Regions from separate parts of the Pseudomonas sp. FW305-3-2-15-C-LB1 genome, predicted to be linked through region 4. Evidence: predicted binding sites of a transcription regulator. Region 4 holds the regulator's gene; each other region holds the start of a gene.
What was found. The regulator FliA, encoded in region 4, starts transcription of late flagellar genes. The targets are predictions, from matches to a motif close to CTAAAGTTTNNNNNNNNNNNGCCGNTAA.
Positions count from the first base shown of each region.

Region 1: the regulator FliA is predicted to act here: its motif matches at 2,588-2,615, upstream of AC3WP7_RS27400 (methyl-accepting chemotaxis protein).
Region 2: the regulator FliA is predicted to act here: its motif matches at 3,306-3,333, upstream of AC3WP7_RS29775 (methyl-accepting chemotaxis protein).
Region 3: the regulator FliA is predicted to act here: its motif matches at 2,874-2,901, upstream of AC3WP7_RS11400 (methyl-accepting chemotaxis protein).

Region 1 covers NZ_JBYSZX010000022.1:9,215-14,522, forward strand. Annotated here, with positions in the region: partial or broken gene AC3WP7_RS27395 (FUSC family protein) at 1-960, shown strand, start outside; gene AC3WP7_RS27400 (methyl-accepting chemotaxis protein) at 992-2,488, opposite strand; gene AC3WP7_RS27405 (TonB-dependent siderophore receptor) at 2,656-4,818, opposite strand; gene AC3WP7_RS27410 (Lrp/AsnC family transcriptional regulator) at 4,993-5,308, opposite strand, start outside.
Region 2 covers NZ_JBYSZX010000033.1:10,816-16,123, forward strand. Annotated here, with positions in the region: gene AC3WP7_RS29760 (chemotaxis protein CheA) at 1-1,319, opposite strand, end outside; gene AC3WP7_RS29765 (STAS domain-containing protein) at 1,360-1,647, opposite strand; gene AC3WP7_RS29770 (response regulator) at 1,671-2,039, opposite strand; gene AC3WP7_RS29775 (methyl-accepting chemotaxis protein) at 2,049-3,260, opposite strand; gene AC3WP7_RS29780 (hypothetical protein) at 3,437-3,721, opposite strand; gene AC3WP7_RS29785 (hypothetical protein) at 3,996-4,325, shown strand; gene AC3WP7_RS29790 (LysE family translocator) at 4,334-4,969, opposite strand; gene AC3WP7_RS29795 (PH domain-containing protein) at 5,108-5,308, shown strand, end outside.
Region 3 covers NZ_JBYSZX010000004.1:426,206-431,513, reverse strand. Annotated here, with positions in the region: gene AC3WP7_RS11415 (putative bifunctional diguanylate cyclase/phosphodiesterase) at 1-283, shown strand, start outside; gene AC3WP7_RS11410 (NorM family multidrug efflux MATE transporter) at 350-1,753, opposite strand; gene AC3WP7_RS11405 (LysR substrate-binding domain-containing protein) at 1,903-2,823, shown strand; gene AC3WP7_RS11400 (methyl-accepting chemotaxis protein) at 3,001-4,977, shown strand; gene AC3WP7_RS11395 (ABC transporter six-transmembrane domain-containing protein) at 4,981-5,308, opposite strand, start outside.
Region 4 covers NZ_JBYSZX010000002.1:266,952-272,259, reverse strand. Annotated here, with positions in the region: gene flhA (flagellar biosynthesis protein FlhA) at 1-593, shown strand, start outside; gene flhF (flagellar biosynthesis GTPase FlhF) at 606-1,922, shown strand; gene fleN (flagellar synthesis regulator FleN) at 2,029-2,862, shown strand; gene fliA (RNA polymerase sigma factor FliA) at 2,859-3,599, shown strand; gene AC3WP7_RS05025 (chemotaxis response regulator CheY) at 3,769-4,143, shown strand; gene AC3WP7_RS05020 (protein phosphatase CheZ) at 4,162-4,950, shown strand; gene AC3WP7_RS05015 (chemotaxis protein CheA) at 4,962-5,308, shown strand, end outside.

The DNA.
Region 1 (5,308 bases), on a different contig from region 4:
GGCGCCTTATCGAGTTTTGCCAGCCTTGAAAGCGCCACCCCGCCGCCTGTACGGACGGTAGCTTTCCATCGTCATTATGGCGATGCGCTGCGCAATGGGGTCCGCGCCTTGGCCGCCACCCTGGTGACCGGCGCGGTGTGGTACCTGACGGGCTGGGACCAGGGCCCGACCTTGCTGGCGGTGTTGGGGCCGTGTTGCACCTTGCTGGCGACCCACCCGGCGCCCACCCGAGGGCTTGACGGCTTCCTCAGGGGTACGCTCTACGGCATTGTGGCGGCGGCTGCCTGCAAGTTTCTGCTGCTGCCTCAGATCAATGGTTTTGCGCTGCTCAGCGTTGTATTGAGCGTGTTCTGGGTATGGGGTATCCAGGCTACGACCCAGCCGCGCCATGCCCTGCAAGGCATTGCCTATCTGATTGCGTTCAACACGCTGGTCGGCACCGGCGGCACGGCCCATTACGATTTCATCGACTTCGCCAATCAGGCGCTCGCTTGGTTGGTGGCGATGGCTATCTGTATGTTGGCGTTCCAGATCCTGCCGAGGAAACCCGGCAGCCATGTGCGTGCTCTACAGCACGCGCTTCATCGGGACATCTTGCGACTACTGCGTGTCGGGGGACGTATGAACCTGTCGAAGTGGCACGCCAGGCAGCTTCATCGGCTGGTCTCATTGCGGGCGTTGTCGGGCACGGATGACTCGCCAGTCGATGCACTGGGCTATCTGTCACTCGAACTGGGGCGCAGCCTGGAGCGGCTGCATAACGCCGCCAGGCTGCTGGTCCCAGGAACCCCGATTGCACAATGCGCAGATCGCGGTGCTTATCGCCTGGCCCGGTATGCCGGTCACCCTGCAATCAACGCACTTCAGGCGCGGCGGACGGCGAACGCGTTGAGGCGGCTCGGTGAGCCCGGTCTGGCTGAGCGGTACCAGGTGGTTGCCCGCCTGTTGGCGCACTATGCAAACCTTGCGGGCGTTGCCGACAAACCAGACATCATTGATGAAACCTGCGCCCCAGCGCATCCAGGCGCACCGCGATCGGCGGCAACCGCTCGCTGCTGCGTGCCAGGGTTTCCACATCGTCCGCGGTGCTTTGCGCAATGCTCTGCACCGACTGCAGACGCCCGACAATCTCCAGGTTCGCCGTGGTCTGCTCGCGGGTTGTGGTCACGATACGGCCATTGAGGTCATCAATGTGGGCGATGTCGTCGCCCACTGCGCGCAGCATGTCAACGGCCACTTGGCTGTCCTCCACGCAGCGCTCTACGCCCTCGCGGCTATCATGCATGGCTTGCACCGCCTGCCGGCTGCCGTGTTGCAGGCCTTCGATGATGGTTTTGATTTCCTGGGTGGATACCGCCGTGCGTTGCGCCAGGTTGCGCACTTCGTCGGCAACCACGGCGAAGCCACGGCCTTGCTCGCCGGCGCGGGCGGCTTCGATGGCGGCGTTGAGGGCCAGCAGGTTGGTCTGGTTGGCAATGCTGCTGATCACTTCAAGCACGGTGCCGATCTGTTCGGTTTGCAGGGCCAGGCCCTGCACCGTGTCGTGGGTGCCGCTGAGGCGGGTGGCCAGTTGGGTGATTTCCTGCTGGGCGCGGCCGACGCTTTCCTGGCCGCGCAGGATCTGTTGGCTGGCCTTGCCGGCATGATCCACCGCTTGCTCGACGTGCACGGCAATGTGGCCCATGGCGTCTTCCATGCGCTGCATCGAGCCGCTCATCTCGGTGATTTGCGCCAGTTGGTGCCGTGCGCCTTTTTCCAGGGTGCCGCTGGCGCTGGCCAGTTCCTGGCCGAGTTGGCCAAGGCCGTGGGAGTCACGGGCGACGCCGTCGATCAGGCCGGTCAACTGATGCAGAAAATGGTCGAAACGCTTGGCGAGGGAGACGTGGGTCTTGCCCTGGTCGCCTTGGGCGGTTTCAACGGTGAGCTGGGAAGTGACCGCCAGCATCTTCTCGAGCATTTCCTGGCTCTCGACCGCTTCGGCCTGGCTGTGCACGGCCAGGTAGAGCAGGGCGACGGTCTCCATCACCACGTAGAACGCATGCACGAACACCATGGTCCAGCCGCCGTGGTGTTCCATCACGAACACTGGAAAGCCTTGATGTTGCAGCGCATGGAAAACCACGTGGTGCACGGCGATGGTGGCCGCCGCCACCAGGATCGGCAGCCAGTCACGGTAAAACGTCAGCACCGCGAGCAACGCGAAGATGCCGAAGTGCGCTTCGATCAAGCCCTGGGCCTGGTTGATATGCAATGCCGCCATGACCATCAAGCCCGCGCCGAGCGCGCAGCGCATGACACGGGTACCACCGATGGCGCGGTAAAGCGCGGTCAGCACCACGCTGGTACTACCGCCGACTATCACGGCCTGCACCAGGGTGTCGTGCCAGAACGCCAGGCCCAGGGAAAACAGGAACATCAGCCAGACCAGCGCCAGCATGATGCGGTCGGCTTTACGGTAGTGCTCGGAAAAACGCGTGCGGGTGGGCATTCACACTTACTCCATGTGGTCTGGCCGGAACAAAGCGAAGGGCAGGGTGGAGCGAATCAGGTGTTTTTGATTGTTATTGGATTCAGTGATGCCAAACGTGTATCGGCATCGGGAGGCGGGACTTTAGGGGCGGCTACCCGGGCGGATAGCCGTGGTTCGGAGGGCGGTCAGAAGCTGTACTTGGCGGTCAGCATCATATTGCGTGGGTTGCCGTAGGAGTCGCCGCCATAGCTTACGGAGTTGGAGATGGACTGGTAGTAACGGCGGTCGAAGATGTTGTTGGCGTTGAGTTGCAGGTCAAGGTGCTGGTTGACCTGATAGCCGGCCATCAGGTCGGTGACAGCATAGGCGCCCTGCTGCAGGCGGTAGGTGCTGCCATCCGCGACTTTGAAGTCGTTGTACATGCGGCTCTGCCAGGAGACGTTGCCGCCCACGCGGAGTTTTTCCAACGGGCCCTGGAAGCGGTAGTTGGTGGTCAGCTTGAACAGGTGCTCCGGGGTGTCGGTGTCGAACTGCTTGTTGACCTTCTGCGGGTTGGCGGCGTCCTTGATGGTGTGCGTGCGCGCGTAGGTGTAGCCACCGCCGACCTGCCAGTTCTCGGTCAGGGCGCCTTGCAGTTCGAAGTCGATGCCCTGGCTGCGAATCTCGCCGGAGGCCACAGAGCAGGAGGCCTGCGGGCAGTTTGCGACTGTCACGCCGACGGCACGGTTTTCCTGGTCGACGCGGAACAGCGCCACGCTCGCGTTGAGCGCACCCCCCAGGTATTCACCCTTGATACCCACCTCGTAGTTCTTGCCGACGATGGGCTTGAGCGGGCTGCCGGAGGTGTCTTTTTCGCTCTGGGGCGTGAAGATGTCGCTGTAGCTGACATACACCGAGTGGTGGTCGTCCAGGTCGTAGATCAGGCCGGCGTAGCGGGTGAGGTTGCGGGTGACCTTGTAGTCACCGGTGTTGCTGCCATGGGCGTCGTAGTCGTACCAGTCCAGGCGCCCGCCGAGGATCAGCTTCAACGGGTCGGCCAGGTTCAGGCGGGTGGTGACGTAGACACCATCCTGGGTGGTCACGTCACGGTCATTGGTGGTATGGACGAAGTCCGGTTTGCCCGCTGTGAGCGGCCAGTTGGTGTTGTAGGGGCTGTAGTTGTGGGTGGTCATGTCGTAGATGCGCCGGCTGGCGCCTACCACCAGTTCATGGGCACGCCCGAACGCCTGGAAGGGGCCGCTGGCGAAGACGTCGGCACCTGCCTGGTTTTCATCGTAGGCCGCCTGGTAGACCGTGCGCGCCAGTGTGTTGGCGACCCAGCGCGACTGGTAGGAACCGGAGAACAACGCGTTCTGTTCGGCATAGTTGGCGTTGACTTGCAGTTTCCAGTCGTTGGCCAGTTGCTGGCGCAGTTCGGCGAATACGGTGTTGATCTCCTGGTCCTTGTTTTCCCAGTCAGTGCCGGGGTTGTAGGAGCGCGGCAGGTTCAGGTGATGGCCATCCAGGCCGACCATCGACGAGCCCCAGAAGTAATTGGTCTTGTCCTTCTGGTTGGAGAAACCCAGGGTCAGGGTGGTGTCTTCGCTCAGGTCGGCTTCGGTGACGGCATAGAACAGGCCGTGATACTCCTCGGCGTTGTCGATGAAGCTGTTGGCATCGCGGTACGAGGTAACCACGCGACCGCGCCAGGTGCCGCTGTCGTTGAGCGGGCTGGAGGCGTCGAGTTCGCCGCGATAGTCGTCCCAACTGCCGGCGGCGCCGGTCAGCGTGACTTTCTGCTCGTCCAGTGGGCGCTTGCGGACCAGGTTGATGGCGGCGGAAGGGTTGCCCGCGCCGGTGACCAGGCCGGTGGCGCCGCGCACGATTTCGACGCGATCGAACATCGCCAGGTTCGGTTGTGCGCCGACAGTGACGCCGTTGTAGCCGCTGGGGATGCCGTCATACATCAGGTTGTCGATGTCGAAGCCGCGTGACGTGTAGGACTGCCGGCCAGGGCCACTGGAAAAATTCAGGAACAACCCCGGGGTGGCCTTGACCACATCGTTGATGCTGGTCATCGCCTGGTCATCCATCCGCTGGCGGGTAATGACGGTGACGGCCTGTGGGGTTTCGCGCATGGTCAACGGCAGCTTGGTTGCCGTTTTCATCGCGCCGGTGGTGTAGGACTGGGTGCCTTCAGTGGTTTCGCCCAGTTGCTCTTCGCCGGAGATTTGCGTGGCGCCCAACTCAAGGGTGGCGGCCGGTGCCTGGGTATCGGCGGCAAAGACCGCGGAAGAACTGGCCAGACAGACCGCCAATGCCATCAGGCTGGGTGAAAAAACGTTACCGCCGTGTTGTTGCACTGACATGGAACTGACTCTCCCCGAACGCCGTCCCTAGCGAATAATAAATCTGTTGATAATTATTCGCATTAGTCTGGCAGATTGTTCCTGTAGGAAAAAGCCTTCAGGGAGAATTAGTTAACGAATTTTTCACATCGCAGTGACGGCGATTTGCCATATCGCGCCCCTGGAAAGCGCCGGTTATTCGCGCTGTGGAATGGCCACCCGACTCGTCGCCTTGACCTCCCTCAGCGCCAGGCTCGATTGAATCGACGCAATCCCTAACTGGCGCCGCAACACGCTCTCGACGAACTCGCTGTAGCTGTCCAGGTCTTCGGCCAGCACCTGCAACAGGTAATCGGCATCCCCGGTGATCTTGTGGCACGACAACACCTGCGGCAGTTCCTTCACCACGGTCTCGAACGCGTCCGGCGCATGGTCGGTATGGATCGCAAAACGCACATGCACGAACGCCAGGATATCCAGCCCGAGCATCTTGCGGTCGAGGTTGGCCTGG
Region 2 (5,308 bases), on a different contig from region 4:
CCGTCGTCGGCGATTTCGATAACGATGCTTCCAGAGTCGTGGTAGGCATTCAGGCTCAGATGGCCCTTGCTCGACTTGCCCGCCGCACGTCGCGCATCGGCACTTTCGATACCGTGGTCCATGGCGTTGCGCAGCAGGTGCATCAGCGGGTCGCCGATCTTCTCGACCACGGTCTTGTCCAGCTCGGTCTCCGCGCCGCTGATGATCAGCTCGATGTCCTTGCCCAGTTCCTGGCTGACATCGCGCACCACGCGGCGGAAGCGGTTGAACGTGTCGCCGATGGGGATCATGCGCAGGTGCAGGGCACCATCGAGGATCTCTTCCACCAGCCCCGACACCGTCGAGGTGGCCTCCTGCAGCGGGTCGTTGTTACAGGAGCGCGCCAACAGGCTTGCGCCGGCGCTGGCGATCACCAATTCGCCGACCAGGTTGATCAACTCGTCGAGCTTGTCGGCGTTGACCCGAACATAACTGCCGTCGCGGGTTTTCGCCTCGCTGTTCGCTGGCTGGCGCTGGGGCGACGCGGGGGCCAGGCCTGGCTCGACTTGCGCGATCAGGTCACTGCCGATGGCGACGCTGCTTTCGGGCGTTTCGTCGACGGCGCGGATGTGCACGTCACAGTCGTCGCGCACGAAGTCGAACACTTCGTTGAGCGTGGCATGGCTGGCCGTCGAACGCAGGTCGATCTCGAAGCCCAGGTAGCAGCTTTCCGGGTCCCAGTGCTCCAGGGCGGGGATGCTGTCGGTCAGGGTGGTGACCTGCACCATTTGCCCCAGCGTATCGAGGTAGCGCAGGAACGACAGCGGGTCCATGCCATTACGGAACACGTCCACGCCGAAACGCAGAGAAATATGCCAAAGCACATCGGCCCCCCCGTCGTCGTGCACCGCAGCGGTTACGACGTCGGCGGTGGCGGTGCGCAGCGGCTGGTAGTCGCTCAGCGCCTCGCGCAAGGTCTCACCGCGCTCCAGCGCGGCCGGGGTCGGCGTCTCACCACGACTGGCGACCACGTCGATCAGTTCAAGCATGTGGTCGCCGCACTTGAGCAGCAGCGCGATCAACGCCGCGTCCACCGCCACACTGCCATCGCGCAGGCGGTCGAGAACGTCTTCGACGATATGCGTGAACCCCACGATCGACGCGAGGCCGAACAGCCCGGCGGACCCCTTGATAGTGTGCGCGGCGCGGAAAATCGCGCCGATGGCATCCTGGTCACCGGGGTCGCTTTCCAACTGCAGCAGGGATTGCTCCATGGCCTGCAGCAGCTCGCGCGCCTCGACGATGAAGGTCTGCAGTGCCTGATCGAGATTGATGCTCACCTGGACTTTCCTTGTCGATCAATGAACGGGACAGTGCCGCTTAAAGCGCGGCGCTGCGACACAGTTGGAGCGCCTGCATGACTGCCTGGCTCTGGCCGGTCACACTCAAGGCGGTACCGGCAATGCCGGCTTCACGCTGGATGACGGCCAGCAACTGCAGGCCGGCACCGTCCATTTCCGTCACCTGGGACAGGTCCAGTTCCAGGCGCGGGGCCGCGCCCATCTGCGACAACAACGCGCCCGCCAGTTCAGCGACGGTGTAGATCGTGAGTTCGCCGTCGATGCCCACATGGGCGGTGTCGTCGATTGTTTCGTGAGTGATCGGCATGGTGGCCTCCCTGGCGCCGGGTGTCAGGGCAGGATCAATTTGGAGACCGCCGCCAGCATCTGCGCCGGCTGGAACGGCTTGACCACCCACGCCTTGGCGCCTGCGGCCTGGCCTTCGGCCTTCTTCGATTCCTGAGACTCGGTGGTCAGCATGATGATCGGTGTGAACTTGTAGTTGGCCAGCTTCTTTACCTCCTTGACGAAGGTGATGCCATCCATGTTGGGCATGTTCACGTCGCTGATGATCAGGTGCACTTTTTGTCCGGTCAGCTTGTTCAGGGCGTCCTTGCCGTCGCTGGCCTCGATCACGTCGTAACCGGCGCTTTTCAAGGCGATGCCGACCACTTGGCGCACGCTGCTGGAATCGTCGACCACTAATACATTCTTCGCCATGATGTGCTCCTAAAAGAAAGTGATGTCTTGGGAATTCGACTGCACAGCCGCCTCGCCGCGATGGAGGCGTCGTTGCTCGTCAGTGGCATAGGTGGTTTCCATGCGCGCCAGCCATTGGCGGGCGTCGATGGCCAGCGGCTGGTCCGGGGTCTGGTTGGCCTGTTGCAGATGGTCATGCAGGGCGTGCATGTTGTCGCGCACGTGACTGAGGATCTGGCTGACCCGGTCCTGGAATTGCAGGTTGACCAACACCTCGGTCATCTCATCGCGGATGCCGTAGCTTTCCTGCTTGAGCAGATCGGCGGATTCGGCCAGGCGCCCAGTGATGTTCTGGAAGCGTGTGAGCACCATTTGAATACTGTTTTCGGACTCGGCCACCGAATGGCTATCCTGGTCGGCACTGCTGGACGCGGCCTGCACCAATTGAGTAATGGCGTTGTTGATGATGTCGACCTTGGCCGACATCTGCTGGCCCGTTTCACTGGATTTGCTCGACAGGCTGCGCACCGCATCGGCCACCACCGCGAAGCCGCGACCGGCCTCACCGGCGCGCGCCGCTTCGATGGCCGCGTTGAGGGCCAGCAGGTTGGTTTGTGCGGCAATCGCTGCCACATCAGCGGCCATGGTACGCAGTTCGCCCGTGTAGGCGGTCAGGCTGCGCACCTGCGCCAGGGTCTGGTCACGGCTGGTTTGAGTGACCTTGAGCGAATTGATCACCTGGCTCAACTCGCTGTCACTGCGCGCCAGCACCTCAAGCGCGCCGTCAGCGGCCTGCCCGTCCAGCTCGCCGGCCGCGTGCTGCGACGCTTGTACCGTCTCCTCCAAGCGAGTGGCGATCCCGGTGAAACGGTTCACCAGGCTCACAATCGCTTCCTCGGTCTGATGGCGCGAGCTTTCCACCTGCTTGGCCCAGATGGGCATGGCACCCAGCAATACCTCATCGAGCTGTGCACGCGAGGCCAAGCCGTCATGCGCGTGCGCACTCGACTGGTCCGCCTGCGCCTGCGCAATCGCTCGCTGCAGTGCGTTGCGCTGTGAAGCCGCGCTCCAGGCACAGGCACCGAGGCCGACCACCACCAGTACCGCGCAGGCCACCAGATTGGCCGGCGAGGTTGATTGCACGAGTATCCACAAAACGGCCGGCACGACCGGGATCAAGGCGAACCAACGGAAACGAGGATAAACGGGAAGGGGCATGCGGCTGGATAGGCGCTGGGGCATGAGTTCGGTCCTTGAACAGTGTTGCGGATATAAACGACATAGTGTTTATCCGCCCCTAGCGCCTCAACTTTAGGTCTGTTGAGTGCCTTCCGTCTGGTTTATGACCGATATGTTAATGACCCGTGGACCTGAGGCAGGCATTCCTTGAGGCCGCCCTTGCCGGGCGGCCGGTAGGGTTATTTCAACAAGGCAATCAGCGCGCAGACCATCGTGATCGCCAACGCCGGCCATTGCATCGGCATGAAAAAGAAGTGGTGGCGCACGCCATCGGCGTGCGGTTGTCGGTTCAGCACAAAGCCCAGCAGGGTGTTGATCGCTGACCCCACCCCGAAGCCGAGCAACACCTGCATCAGCGATGTGTTGCCGGGTTTGACGCTGGGGTCGGGCCACAGCCCCATCAATAGCAGCACCATCGCCACCGGTGTAAACAACGTCAGCCAGCCTGCGCCGCGATAGATCATCGATTAATCCTCACAACTTGCGTGTCTGTGGGGGCCTGGGTGGGGAGTGAGTGCATGCGTGTTTGCGTCCTTGTAATGGGTCAAGCCTTGCACCGCCTCCGTCTGGTGGCCGAGTGCATTTGGCACGGCGAGTTGGAACATGGCTAATTAATATTGTTCCTTGGGCAAATGACTTCACAGGGGCGTGAGCCTGGCGATTCGCGGTATTGGGGGCTTTTTTTTCCTGCCTGGAACAGTGATCATCGCCCTCCCCCAAGCCCTAGGAACCAAGACCATGGAGTTGACGCTGGAAGCTGTTGCGCTTTTTGCACTGAAGCTGGTGCACGAGACGGACGGCGGCAGCCCGGTCTTGCGGGACGATCCGGTGATGGATGGGTATGAGCGGGAGGTATTCGGGCTGCTGGTGCGGCAGGGAGACTTGGCGGCCATTCAATCCAAAGTCGCGGAATGTGTTGATCAAGCGCTTGAAGCACTGGGCGGGGCCGATACAGTGATGGGGCGCGAGTTGCAGCGCTTGGCGCTGAGCGTGCGCCAGACGTCGACACTGGATGAACTCAATGCCCCGCTCAACGCACTCAAGGATTACCTGAAAGCCATCCTGTAACGCACGGTTCAGCGCCGCCCCTCCACCGCCATCCGCACCGCCAACCCCATCAATACCGAGCCCATCAACCAGCGCTGCACCACCTGCCAACCCGGCCGGGTAACGAAAAACACCGCGATGGACCCCGCCATTGTGGCAATCACGGCGTTGACGCTCACGCTGATGAAAATCTGCGTAAAGCCCAGCACCAGGGATTGCGTCAACACGCTGCCATGACCGTTCGGGTCGATGAACTGCGGCAGCAACGACAAATACATCACTGCCACCTTGGGGTTGAGCAGGTTGGTCACCAGGCCCATGGTGAACAGCTTGCGCGGGCTGTCCTTGGGCAGATCCCGCACCTGGAACGGCGAACGCCCACCCGGCCGGATCGCCTGCCAGGCCATGTAGGCCAGGTACAGCGCGCCGCCGAAACGCAGCGCGTCATAGGCAAACGGCACCGCCATGACCAGGGCCGTGATACCCAAAGCCGCGCACACCATATAAACCAGAAACCCCAACGCCACGCCGCCGAGGGAAATCAACCCGGCCGTGCGGCCCTGGCAGATCGAACGGGAGATAAGGTAAATCATGTTCGGACCGGGCGTGAGCACCATGCCGAGTGAAATCAGCGCATAGGCCAGCCAACTGGACAGTTCGGGCATTGTTGGGCTCCTGGGTGTTAGGTTGTCGGCGAAACATTTGGCCAAGGTTGTCAGCTTGGCCGCCATGGTAGGGCGTTCAAAATGCGCGCGTTAGATACAGATCCGCGAGTAAAACGGCATACACCCAAGAGGCAGGACATGATCGACTTCAACAACAAAGGCTTCTTCAAGCTCAAGCAAAACAACGAATACGCCGAACGCGTCGCCGCCCTGCTGCTGGACGGCGAAGAAGTGGTCGACGCCTACAAGGCCATGCGCGACGGCGTGGTGTTCACCACCAAGCGCATCATCGCGGTGAACGTGCAGGGGATTACCGGCAGCAAGAAGGATTTCACGTCG
Region 3 (5,308 bases), on a different contig from region 4:
CAACAGCCTGCCGATTGCCTTGTTGAAGATCGACAAGAGCTTTGTCGGTGGCATGGAGGAGCGCGAAGAAAACCGCAAGCTGGTGCATGCCATGATCAACCTGGCGCACAACCTCAACCTGGAGGTGGTGGCCGAAGGGGTGGAAACGCCTGAGCAACTGGCGCTGTTGCGTTTGTTTGGCTGCGACCAGGCCCAGGGTTACCTGATCAGCAAGCCGCTGCCGTTGCCGGAGTTGGTGGAGTACCTGACCTTCGGCAAAAGCCAGCAAGCTTTGCTCGGTTAGGAATGTGGGAGGGGGCTTGCCCCCGATGGCGGAGTGTCAGCCAGTTCATCTGCAACTGACCCAACGCTATCGGGGGCAAGCCCCCTCCCACATTTCCTGCCGCGGCGGCTCCTGGCGAATCATCCGCTTCATCTTCGCCTCAAACGCCCAGGTCAGGCTCACTGCCGCGCATGCCAGGCCCAGCGCCAGGCCCCACCACACACCGGTCGGTCCCCAGCCCAGGGTGAAGGCCATCAGCCAGGCCGATGGTGCGCCAATCAACCAATAGCAGCCCGCGCCGATCAGGAAGGTGGTCTTGGCGTCCTTGAGCCCGCGAATGCAGCCCATGGCGATGGTCTGCACGCCATCGAACAGCTCGAACCAGGCGGCGACGGCCAGCAGGCTGACGGCCAGGACGATCACGTCGTGGAACGCCGGGTCGTTGTGGTCGATGAGCAGTCCGATCAGCGGGTCGGAATAGAGCCACAGCACGGCAGCAAATCCCAGCATGATCGCCGCGCCAAAGCCGATGCCGACACGACCGGCCAGGCGCGCCTGCAGCAACTGCCCGGCGCCGTAGTGCTGGCCGATGCGCATGGTCACCGCGTAGGACATTCCCGCAGGCACCATGAACGCCACCGAGACGATCTGCAATGCGATCTGATGCGCCGCCAACTGCGTACTGCCCATGGTGCCCATGCACAGCGCCGCAAACGCAAACAACCCGACCTCCACCGCATAGGTGCCGCCGATCGGCAGGCCCAGGCGCCACAATTCGCGCAGGTACTGGGTGTTGAGGCGAAACAGGCCTGTGCTCAGCGGGTAGGCCGCATAGGTGCGGTTGCTGCGGATGTACCACATCAGCGTCAGCGCCATGCCATTGGCAACGATGGCCGTGACCAGGCCGATACCCATCAGGCCGAGCTTGGGCAGGCCGAACATGCCTTCGATCAGCGCGTGGTTGAGCAGGTAGTTGGCTACCGTGCCGCCAAGGCTGATCACCATCACTGGCGTCGCCTTGCCGATTGCACTGGTGAAGCCGCGCAGGGCCATGAAACTCAGGTAGCCGGGCAGGGCGAACGGCAAGATCGTCAGGAATTGCCCGGCCGAGTGCACGTTGGTCTCGGTCTGGCCAAACATCAGCAGCACTGGCTTGAGATTCCACAGCAGCAAACCGGCCGCCAGGGCCATCAGCCACGCCAGCCATAGCCCGGCCTGGGTCAGGCGGGTGGCGCCGTCGATATCGCCCGCGCCGTGACGGATGGCCACCAGCGTGCCCACGGCGGCAATCACGCCGATGCAGAAAATCGCCACGAACGAGTAGGTCGCCGCGCCCAGGCCGCCACCGGCCAGGGCTTCGGGGCTCAGGCGCGCCATCATCAGGGTGTCGGTCAGCACCATCAGCATGTGTGCCAACTGTGAGGCAATCAACGGCCCTGACAGCCGCAGAATGGCCCAGAGTTCGGTACGTGCCGGATGTTGCATGATCATCACGCTCGACAAGTCAGAGGGTTGGGGAAGGCTTGATTCTCGGCGCTCTGGGTTAATTACACAAAAGGATTAAAGCGATGGTGTACATGACTTAAACTCATGTGTATTGATCTGATAGTGTTGGTGGATCGCTATGCAGGAATTTACCGATGTCTCGTCGCCTTGCTCCGCTGTATGCCTTGCGCGCATTCGAGGCCGCCTCTCGGCACAATTCCTTCACTCGGGCAGCGGAGGAGCTCTCCATCACGCAAAGTGCGGTGAGCCGACATATCCGCACGCTGGAAGAGCATTTCGCCTGTCGCCTGTTCCAGCGCAGTGGCCGCACCTTGCAGCTCACCGAGGCGGCGCGCCTGCTCTTGCCCGGCGTGCGCGAAGGTTTTGCAGCGTTGGAGCGGGCCTGCCATACCTTGAACGCCGAAGACGACATCCTGCGCATGAAGGCACCGTCGACCCTGACCATGCGCTGGCTGCTGGCGCGGCTCAGCCGCTTCCGCGCGTTGCAGCCAGGCAATGAGGTGCAACTGACCAGCGCGTGGATGAGCGTGGACGAGGTGGATTTCAACCAGGAGCCCTTCGACTGCGCGGTGCTGCTGAGCTACGGGCACTTCCCGGCGGACTGGGAGGCCAGCTACCTGTTTCCGGAGCTGCTGATCCCGGTAGGTGCGCCGAACCTGCTGGAGGACGGGCCCTGGGATGCTGCACGCCTGGCCACCGCGGAATTGCTGCACCCCACGCCCGACCGTCGCGATTGGCGCAATTGGTTGGAGCGCATGGGGTTGTCATCCCAGGTGTCGCTCAAGGGCGGGCAGGTATTCGATACCCTCGAACTGGGCATGATCGCCGCTGCGCGGGGCTACGGTGTGTCCATGGGCGATTTGCTGATGGTGGCCGAAGACGTGGCCCAGGGTCGATTGAGCCTGCCCTGGCCAACGGCGGTGGCCAGTGGCGAAAACTACTACCTGGTATGGCCGAAAACCCGCCCCGGCGGTGAGCGTTTGCGGCGCTTGGCGGAGTTTCTGCAGGCGGAAGTCAAGGCGATGGAATTGCCTCAGGTCGAACGCCTCGAGTGAGGGGCGACAGACTGTTTGTGCAATCGTTTGCGTGATACCCCTGCGGATCGCTCAAGTATTGCCTCGGCTCGCCGAAGTAGGTGTGTTGGAACCATCGTACACCAACGTTTCCCACTGGATAATTTGCCGAGCAACGCTATGAGATCAGGATGATCCTGGCCTCGGCCAGGAGCCGTCATGTCTCAACCTCGCGCCCGGATAGCCTCCCAGTTAGGCCTGGCATTAGCCGTGATTCTGGCTGTCGTCATCAGCGGCAGCACCGTGTTTGCCTTGCGTTCCCTCGACTCCGCCAACCTCGCTACCCGCGAGGAGCACCTGGCCAGCGAGGCACGTTTGCTCGCCGACCAACTCAACACCTTCCACAGCACCTTGCGCGAAAGTACCCAGCGTTTGAGCGGGCTGTTTGAAAAGCGCTTCGGCGCCGGCTTGAGCGTGCATGCGGACCAGCCTGTGACCGTGGCCGGTGTGCAGACGCCTAGCCTGTACCTGGGCAATCAGGTGTTGAACAACAACTTCAATGAAGTGGATGAGTTCAAGCAGATGTCCGGCGGCGTGGCCACGGTATTCGTGCGCAGCGGCGAAGACTTTATCCGCATCAGCACCTCGTTGACCAAGCAGGATGGCAACCGGGCCATCGGCACGGTGCTGGATCGCCAGGGCCCGGCTTACCAGCGGGTGCTCGGCGGGCAGACCTATATCGGCCGCGCGGTGCTGTTCGACCGCTCCTACATGACCCAGTACAGCCCGGTGCGCGACAGCAGTGGGCAGGTGATCGCGGTGTTGTTCATCGGGTTCGACTACACCGATGCGCAGAATGCCCAGTTCGAGAACCTCAAGCGTTTCCGCATCGGCCAGACCGGCTCCCTCGCCTTGCTGGATGAGCAGAAGCGCTGGCTTGTACCGCCGGCGGGCGTGCAGGCGCTGGATCAAGCCGTACCCGTGATGCTGGACCTGGCCAAGACGCCGGGCACCGGGCGCTTCTGGGCAGACAAAAACGAAGATTTCTACAGCGTGTCGGTACCCTTCGAGGGCGGGCCATGGGCCGTTGTCGCGAGCATGCCCAAGGCTGAGATCCGCTCGGTGACGTGGGACGTCGGTATCCGCCTGGTCATAGGCAGCGTGCTGGCCATGCTGCTGGCGGTTGGTGCAACGGTGTGGCTGCTGCGCAGCAAGCTGGCGCCGTTGGGCGACCTGGTGCGCCAGGCCGAAGCCCTGGGCGCGGGCGACTTGAGCGCGCGCTTGAATGTGTCCAGTCATGACGAAATCGGCCAACTGGCGCGCAGTTTCAACCAGATGGGTGAAGCGCTGTCGACCATGGTCTCGCATATCCGCAAGGCGGCTGAAGAGGTCAACAGCCGTGCGCAGGCGCTGTCCGGCTTGTCCGGTGGCGCCTATGAAGGCATGGAGCAGCAGTCCGGCGAGATCACCAGCATGGCCGGCGCGGTGGAAGAGTTCAGCGCCACCTCGCTGAACATCGCCGACAACATGGGCAGCACCGAACGCCTGGCCCAGGAAAACGCCCAACAAACCCGCATCGGGCGCAACTCGATGCAAGAGGCGTCGTCATCCCTGGAACACATCGCTGCCGCGCTCAACAGCACAGCCACGGTGATCAACACCCTGGGACAACGCTCCCAAGAGATCGGCGGAATCGTCGGTGTGATCACCTCGATTGCCGAACAGACCAACCTGCTGGCGCTCAACGCCGCCATCGAGGCTGCCCGCGCTGGTGAACAAGGCCGTGGGTTTGCGGTGGTCGCCGATGAGGTGCGCAACCTGGCGTCGCGTACTCGAGAGGCCACTGACGAAATCTCCGGAATGATCCAGAGCATCCAGCAGGAAACCGGCAACGCCATCAGCACTATGGAGCGCGGCAATGTGTTGATGCAGGAAGGCCTGTCGCGTAACGCCGACGTGGCGTCGGCCCTGGCGCGTATCGACGAGCAAAGCCGCTCGGCCGGTCAGCAGTTTGCCGCGATCACCACCGCCACTCAGGAACAGAGCAGCACCGCGACCTTGCTCAGCAGCAACTTGCAGAGCATCGCGCTGGCCAATAGCGAGCAGCGGGAAGTGGTGTCGAACCTGGCGATTACCGCCAAGGAACTGGAGACCCTGGCGGCAGGCTTGCGGCATGAGGTAGATCGGTTTCGTTGAGGCCTAGCGGTCGCCCAGGCCGGGGTCCACGCGCTTGCCGATGTCCTTCAGGCGCGCCAGTTGGTCGACCATGCCGGGGGCTTCGTCCATGCTGGTGACGAAGGTCCACAGGTAAGTCATGACTGCATAGATATGGCCGGCCTTGACCGCGGGTGACTGCGCCAACTGGCTGATGGCGACCACAAACAGCAAGGCGGCCAGCGTGCCAAGAAACAGGTACGCAGCCGCCTCGCGGTCTGACAGCCAGATGCGCAGGCGCGAAAGCACCTGGTAGTGGCGCCGCAGGGTCGGTGCGCCGACCTTTTCCACCAGGCCGATTTCTTTTTCCAGC
Region 4 (5,308 bases):
TCGGCCACGAAGAAGTCCAGCAATTGATGGGTTTGCTCGGCAAAGCCTCGCCAAAACTCGCCGAAGAGCTGGTGCCGGGCATTCTGTCGCTGTCCCAGTTGCTCAAGGTATTGCAGGCGTTGCTGGCCGAACAGGTGCCGGTGCGCGACATTCGCAGCATTGCCGAGGCTATCGCCAACAATGCCGCCAAGAGTCAAGATACTGCCGCGCTGGTGGCCGCGGTGCGCGTCGGATTGTCGCGTGCAATCGTGCAAAGCATTGTAGGGCTTGACTCCGAGCTGCCTGTGATCACCTTGGAACCCAGGTTGGAACAAATATTGCTCAATAGTATTCAGAAGGCAGGACAAGGCCAGGAAGAGGGCGTTCTGCTGGAGCCAAGCATGGCGGAGAAGCTGCAGCGTTCGTTGATCGACGCCGCGCAACGCCAGGAAATGCAAGGCCAACCGGTGATCCTGCTGGTGGCAGGCCCGGTCCGGGCGATGTTGTCGCGGTTTGGGCGCCTGGCAGTACCGAATTTGCACGTTTTGGCTTATCAGGAAATTCCTGACAACAAGCAAGTGACTATCGTCGCGACAGTAGGGCCCAACGGCTGAGGGTAGTGGGTTATGCAAGTGAAGCGTTTTTTCGCCGCCGATATGCGTCAGGCCATGAAACTGGTTCGTGATGAGCTGGGCGCCGACGCCGCGATTATCGGCAACCGTCGTATTGCCGGCGGTGTCGAGCTGACGGCTGCCCTGGATTACACCCCTTCGGCCCTGGCGCCGCGCGTGCCGAACATGGAGCTCGAAGACGAGCTGCGCAAGACCGCTTCGCGCATCGTCTCGGCCCAGGCTGAACTGAGCATGCGTGGCGACAGCGATGCCACCACCAATCGTCAGTTGTTCGCCGGCCTGCCGCTGACCGCCGCCGAGCCATTGGTTGAGCCGACCTTCAAAGAGCCGCCGCGTCCCGCTGCGCCAGCCCCGGCAGCGGCGGTTGACCAGCGCGTGTTCGATTCGATGCGCTTTGAACTCAACGGTTTGCGTGAACTGCTCGAAGTGCAGTTGGGCTCGCTGGCCTGGAACCAGTTGCAAGGCAGCAAACCGCAACAGGCCAACCTGTGGCGCCGCCTGCAACGCATCGGCCTGTCCGGCCCGTTGTCCCGCGACCTGCTGGCCCTGACCACCGAGATCGAAGAGCCTCGCCAGGCCTGGCGCATGTTGCTGGCCCATCTGGCGCGGATGATCGCCACCCCGGAAATCGAACCCCTGGAAGAGGGCGGTGTGATCGCCATGGTCGGCCCTGCCGGCATGGGCAAGACCACCACCCTGGCCAAGCTGGCCGCCCGTTACGTGCTCAAGTACGGCGCTCAGAATATCGCGCTGGTGAGCATGGACAGCTACCGTATTGGTGCCCAGGAGCAGCTCAAGACCCTGGGCCGCATTCTCAATGTGCCGGTGACCCATGTCGACCCGGGCCAGTCCCTGGCCAACGCCCTCGACCCGCTGCTGCGCAAGCGCGTGGTGCTGATCGATACCGCCGGCCTGCAAGCCAGCGACCCGGCCTTGCGCATGCAGTTGGAAAGCCTGGCCGGGCGTGGCATCAAGTCGAAAAATTACCTGGTGCTTGCAACCACCAGCCAGAAACAGGTTCTTACCGCTGCGTATCATAGTTACAAGCGCTGCGGCCTGGCCGGTTGCATCCTCACCAAGCTCGACGAAACCGCGAGCCTGGGCGAGGTGCTGAGCCTGGCCATCAGTCATGAATTGCCGGTCGCCTACCTGACCGACGGGCCGCGGATCCCGGATGATCTGCATCTGCCGCGCCGTCATCAGTTGGTCAGCCGTGCAGTCAGCGTGCAAATGCAAGACGAGCCTAGCGAGGAAGCGATGGCCGATATGTTCGCCGACCTCTACCACAACCCGGCGAAGCGGGTAGGTTGAGGACGGTATGAACACCGTGAAAAGTATCTACATCGATGGTCTGCAAGCGATTCACGCGGCCAAGCCATGTAGCCTGCGTCTAAGCAAGACAAGGTAAAGAAATAAAATGGGCAGCATGCATCCCGTACAGGTGATCGCGGTGACCGGCGGCAAAGGTGGCGTCGGAAAAACTAACGTGTCAGTGAATTTGTCCCTGGCCCTGGCAGAGCTTGGCCGTCGCGTCATGCTGCTGGATGCTGACCTGGGGTTGGCGAACGTCGACGTTCTGCTGGGGCTGACGCCCAAGCACACCCTTGCCGATGTGATCGAGGGCCGTTGTGAGCTGCGCGATGTGCTGCTGCAAGGTCCCGGTGGCATCCGCATCGTCCCGGCCGCCTCCGGCACCCAGAGCATGGTGCACCTGAGCCCGGCGCAGCATGCCGGCCTGATCCAGGCCTTCAGTGACATCGGCGACAACCTCGACGTGCTGGTGATCGACACCGCCGCCGGGATCGGCGAATCCGTGGTCAGCTTCGTGCGCGCCGCGCAGGAAGTGTTGCTGGTGGTCTGCGATGAACCCACCTCGATCACCGACGCCTACGCCCTGATCAAACTGCTTAACCGTGATTACGGCATGAACCGCTTCCGCGTCCTGGCCAACATGGCCCAGAGTCCGCAGGAAGGGCGCAACCTGTTCGCCAAGTTGACCAAGGTCACGGATCGTTTCCTCGATGTCGCCTTACAATACGTCGGCGCAGTTCCCTACGACGAGTGTGTGCGCAAGGCTGTGCAAAAGCAGCGTGCAGTCTACGAAGCATTCCCTCGTTCCAAGTGTGCACTGGCGTTCAAGGCTATTGCCCAGAAGGTCGATACCTGGCCGTTGCCCGCCAACCCCCGGGGGCATCTGGAGTTTTTCGTCGAGCGATTGGTGCATCAGACGAGCGCAGGACCCGTGCTATGACAGCGACCGGCTACAACGCTTACAAGAAGTCTGCCCGTGACAGCCAGGGCGAGTTGATCGAGCGCTACGCGCCCCTGGTCAAGCGCATTGCCTATCACCTGCTGGCACGCCTGCCCGCCAGCGTGCAGGTCGAAGACCTGATCCAGGCGGGCATGATCGGCCTGCTCGAAGTGTCGACCAAATACGACGCGAGCAAGGGGGCGAGTTTCGAGACGTATGCGGGCATCCGCATCCGTGGCGCGATGCTCGATGAAGTGCGCAAAGGTGACTGGGCGCCGCGTTCGGTACACCGCAACACACGCATGGTCAGTGACGCAATTCGCGCAATTGAAGCAAAAACCGGTCGCGACGCTAAAGATCACGAAGTTGCGGCCGAACTCCAATTGAGTCTCGACGATTACTACGGGATTTTGAACGATACCTTGGGCAGCCGCCTGTTCAGTTTCGACGACCTGTTGCAGGACGGCGAACATGAAGGGCTGCACGAGGACGGCGCGAGTGCTCATATGGAGCCATCGCGTGACCTGGAAGATGAGCGTTTCCAGGGAGCGTTGGCGGACGCGATTGCCAATTTGCCGGAGCGTGAGCGGCTGGTGTTGGCGCTGTACTACGACGAAGAGCTGAACCTCAAGGAAATCGGTGAGGTCCTGGGTGTCAGCGAATCGCGGGTCAGCCAGTTGCACAGCCAGTGCGCAGCCCGCTTGCGGGGGCGTTTGGGAGAGTGGCGAGCGCGCTGAACAGGCAGTGTGGGGACACTGCAGACGATACCGCGAGGGCAACCGGCCTTCGCGGGTTCGACCCGTGGTGCCCCCGGCAGTCCTTTTTGTGTAATGCCTGTTGATTGAAATGGCGCGTCCAGGTGCTGGGCGCGTTTAAGACTGCTTGGAGGTCGAATTGGACAAGAACATGAAAATCCTCATCGTTGATGACTTCTCAACGATGCGGCGGATCATAAAAAACCTGTTGCGTGACCTTGGGTTCACAAACACGGTCGAGGCGGATGACGGCATTACGGCCATTCCGATCCTCAACAGCGGGAGCATCGACTTTCTGGTAACAGACTGGAACATGCCGGGCATGACCGGTATCGACTTGCTGCGCCACGTGCGCGCTGACGAAAAGCTGCGCAGCCTGCCTGTGCTGATGGTCACCGCCGAAGCCAAGCGTGAGCAGATCATCGAAGCCGCCCAGGCCGGGGTCAACGGTTACGTGGTCAAGCCATTCACGGCATTGGCCTTGAAAGAGAAGATCGAAAAAATCTTCGAACGCATCCACGGCTAATGCCATCGCGGGGGAGCTATGGAGCATAAAGAAACGTCACAGGGAGACTTCGAGTCGACCCTGAAAAAGCATGCTCACCAGTTGGTCGACAGCCTTGAAAGAGGCCAGTTCGGCGACGCGGTGCAGTTAATCCATGAGCTCAACCAGACCCGTGACCGCGGCCTGTACCAGGAAGTGGGCAAGCTCACACGCGAGCTGCACAGTGCGATCGTCAATTTCCAGATTGACCCGCACATGCCCCAGGCCGAAGAAATCTCGCAAATCACCGATGCCACCGAACGCCTGTCCTATGTGGTCAGGCTGACTGAGGCGGCGGCCAACCGCACCATGGACCTGGTGGAAAACGCCACGCCCCTGGTCAACGGCATGGCCACTGAAGCCCAGGCCCTGAGCCACGACTGGGGCCGCTTCATGCGCCGGGAAGTGGGGGCCGAGGAGTTTCGCGAGTTGGCGCGTCGGGTCGACGGTTTCCTGTCACGCAGCGAGCAGGAAAACCGTACGGTTTCCAGCAACCTCAACGACATTCTGCTGGCCCAGGATTACCAGGACCTCACCGGTCAGGTGATCAAGCGTGTGACCCAGTTGGTCACCGAAGTGGAAAGCAACTTGCTCAAATTGGTGCTTATGGCAGGCCAGGTTGACCGTTTCGCTGGCATCGAACATGACCGCGAAGCGATCCTCTCGGAAAAAGATCCACAAAAACATCTCGCCAAGGGTGAAGGTCCGCAGATTCATGCCGATAAACGTGAAGACGTTGTATCGGGTCAAGATGATGTCGATGACCTGTTATCCAGTTTAGGCTTCTAAGGAGCACCCACATGAGCTTCGGCGCCGATGAAGAAATCCTTCAGGATTTCCTTGTAGAGGCCGGCGAAATTTTAGAGCAGTTGTCCGAGCAACTGGTCGAGCTGGAAAGCCGACCGGATGATGCGAACCTGCTCAATGCAATTTTTCGCGGTTTTCACACTGTAAAAGGGGGCGCCGGCTTCCTCCAGCTCCATGAGCTGGTGGAGTGCTGCCACATCGCCGAGAACGTGTTCGACATCCTGCGCAAGGGTGAGCGTCACGTTGATTCGGAGTTGATGGACGTGATTCTCGAAGCACTGGATGCGGTCAACGGCATGTTCAGCGAGGTGCGTGAGCGTGCCCCGATCACGGCGGCGAC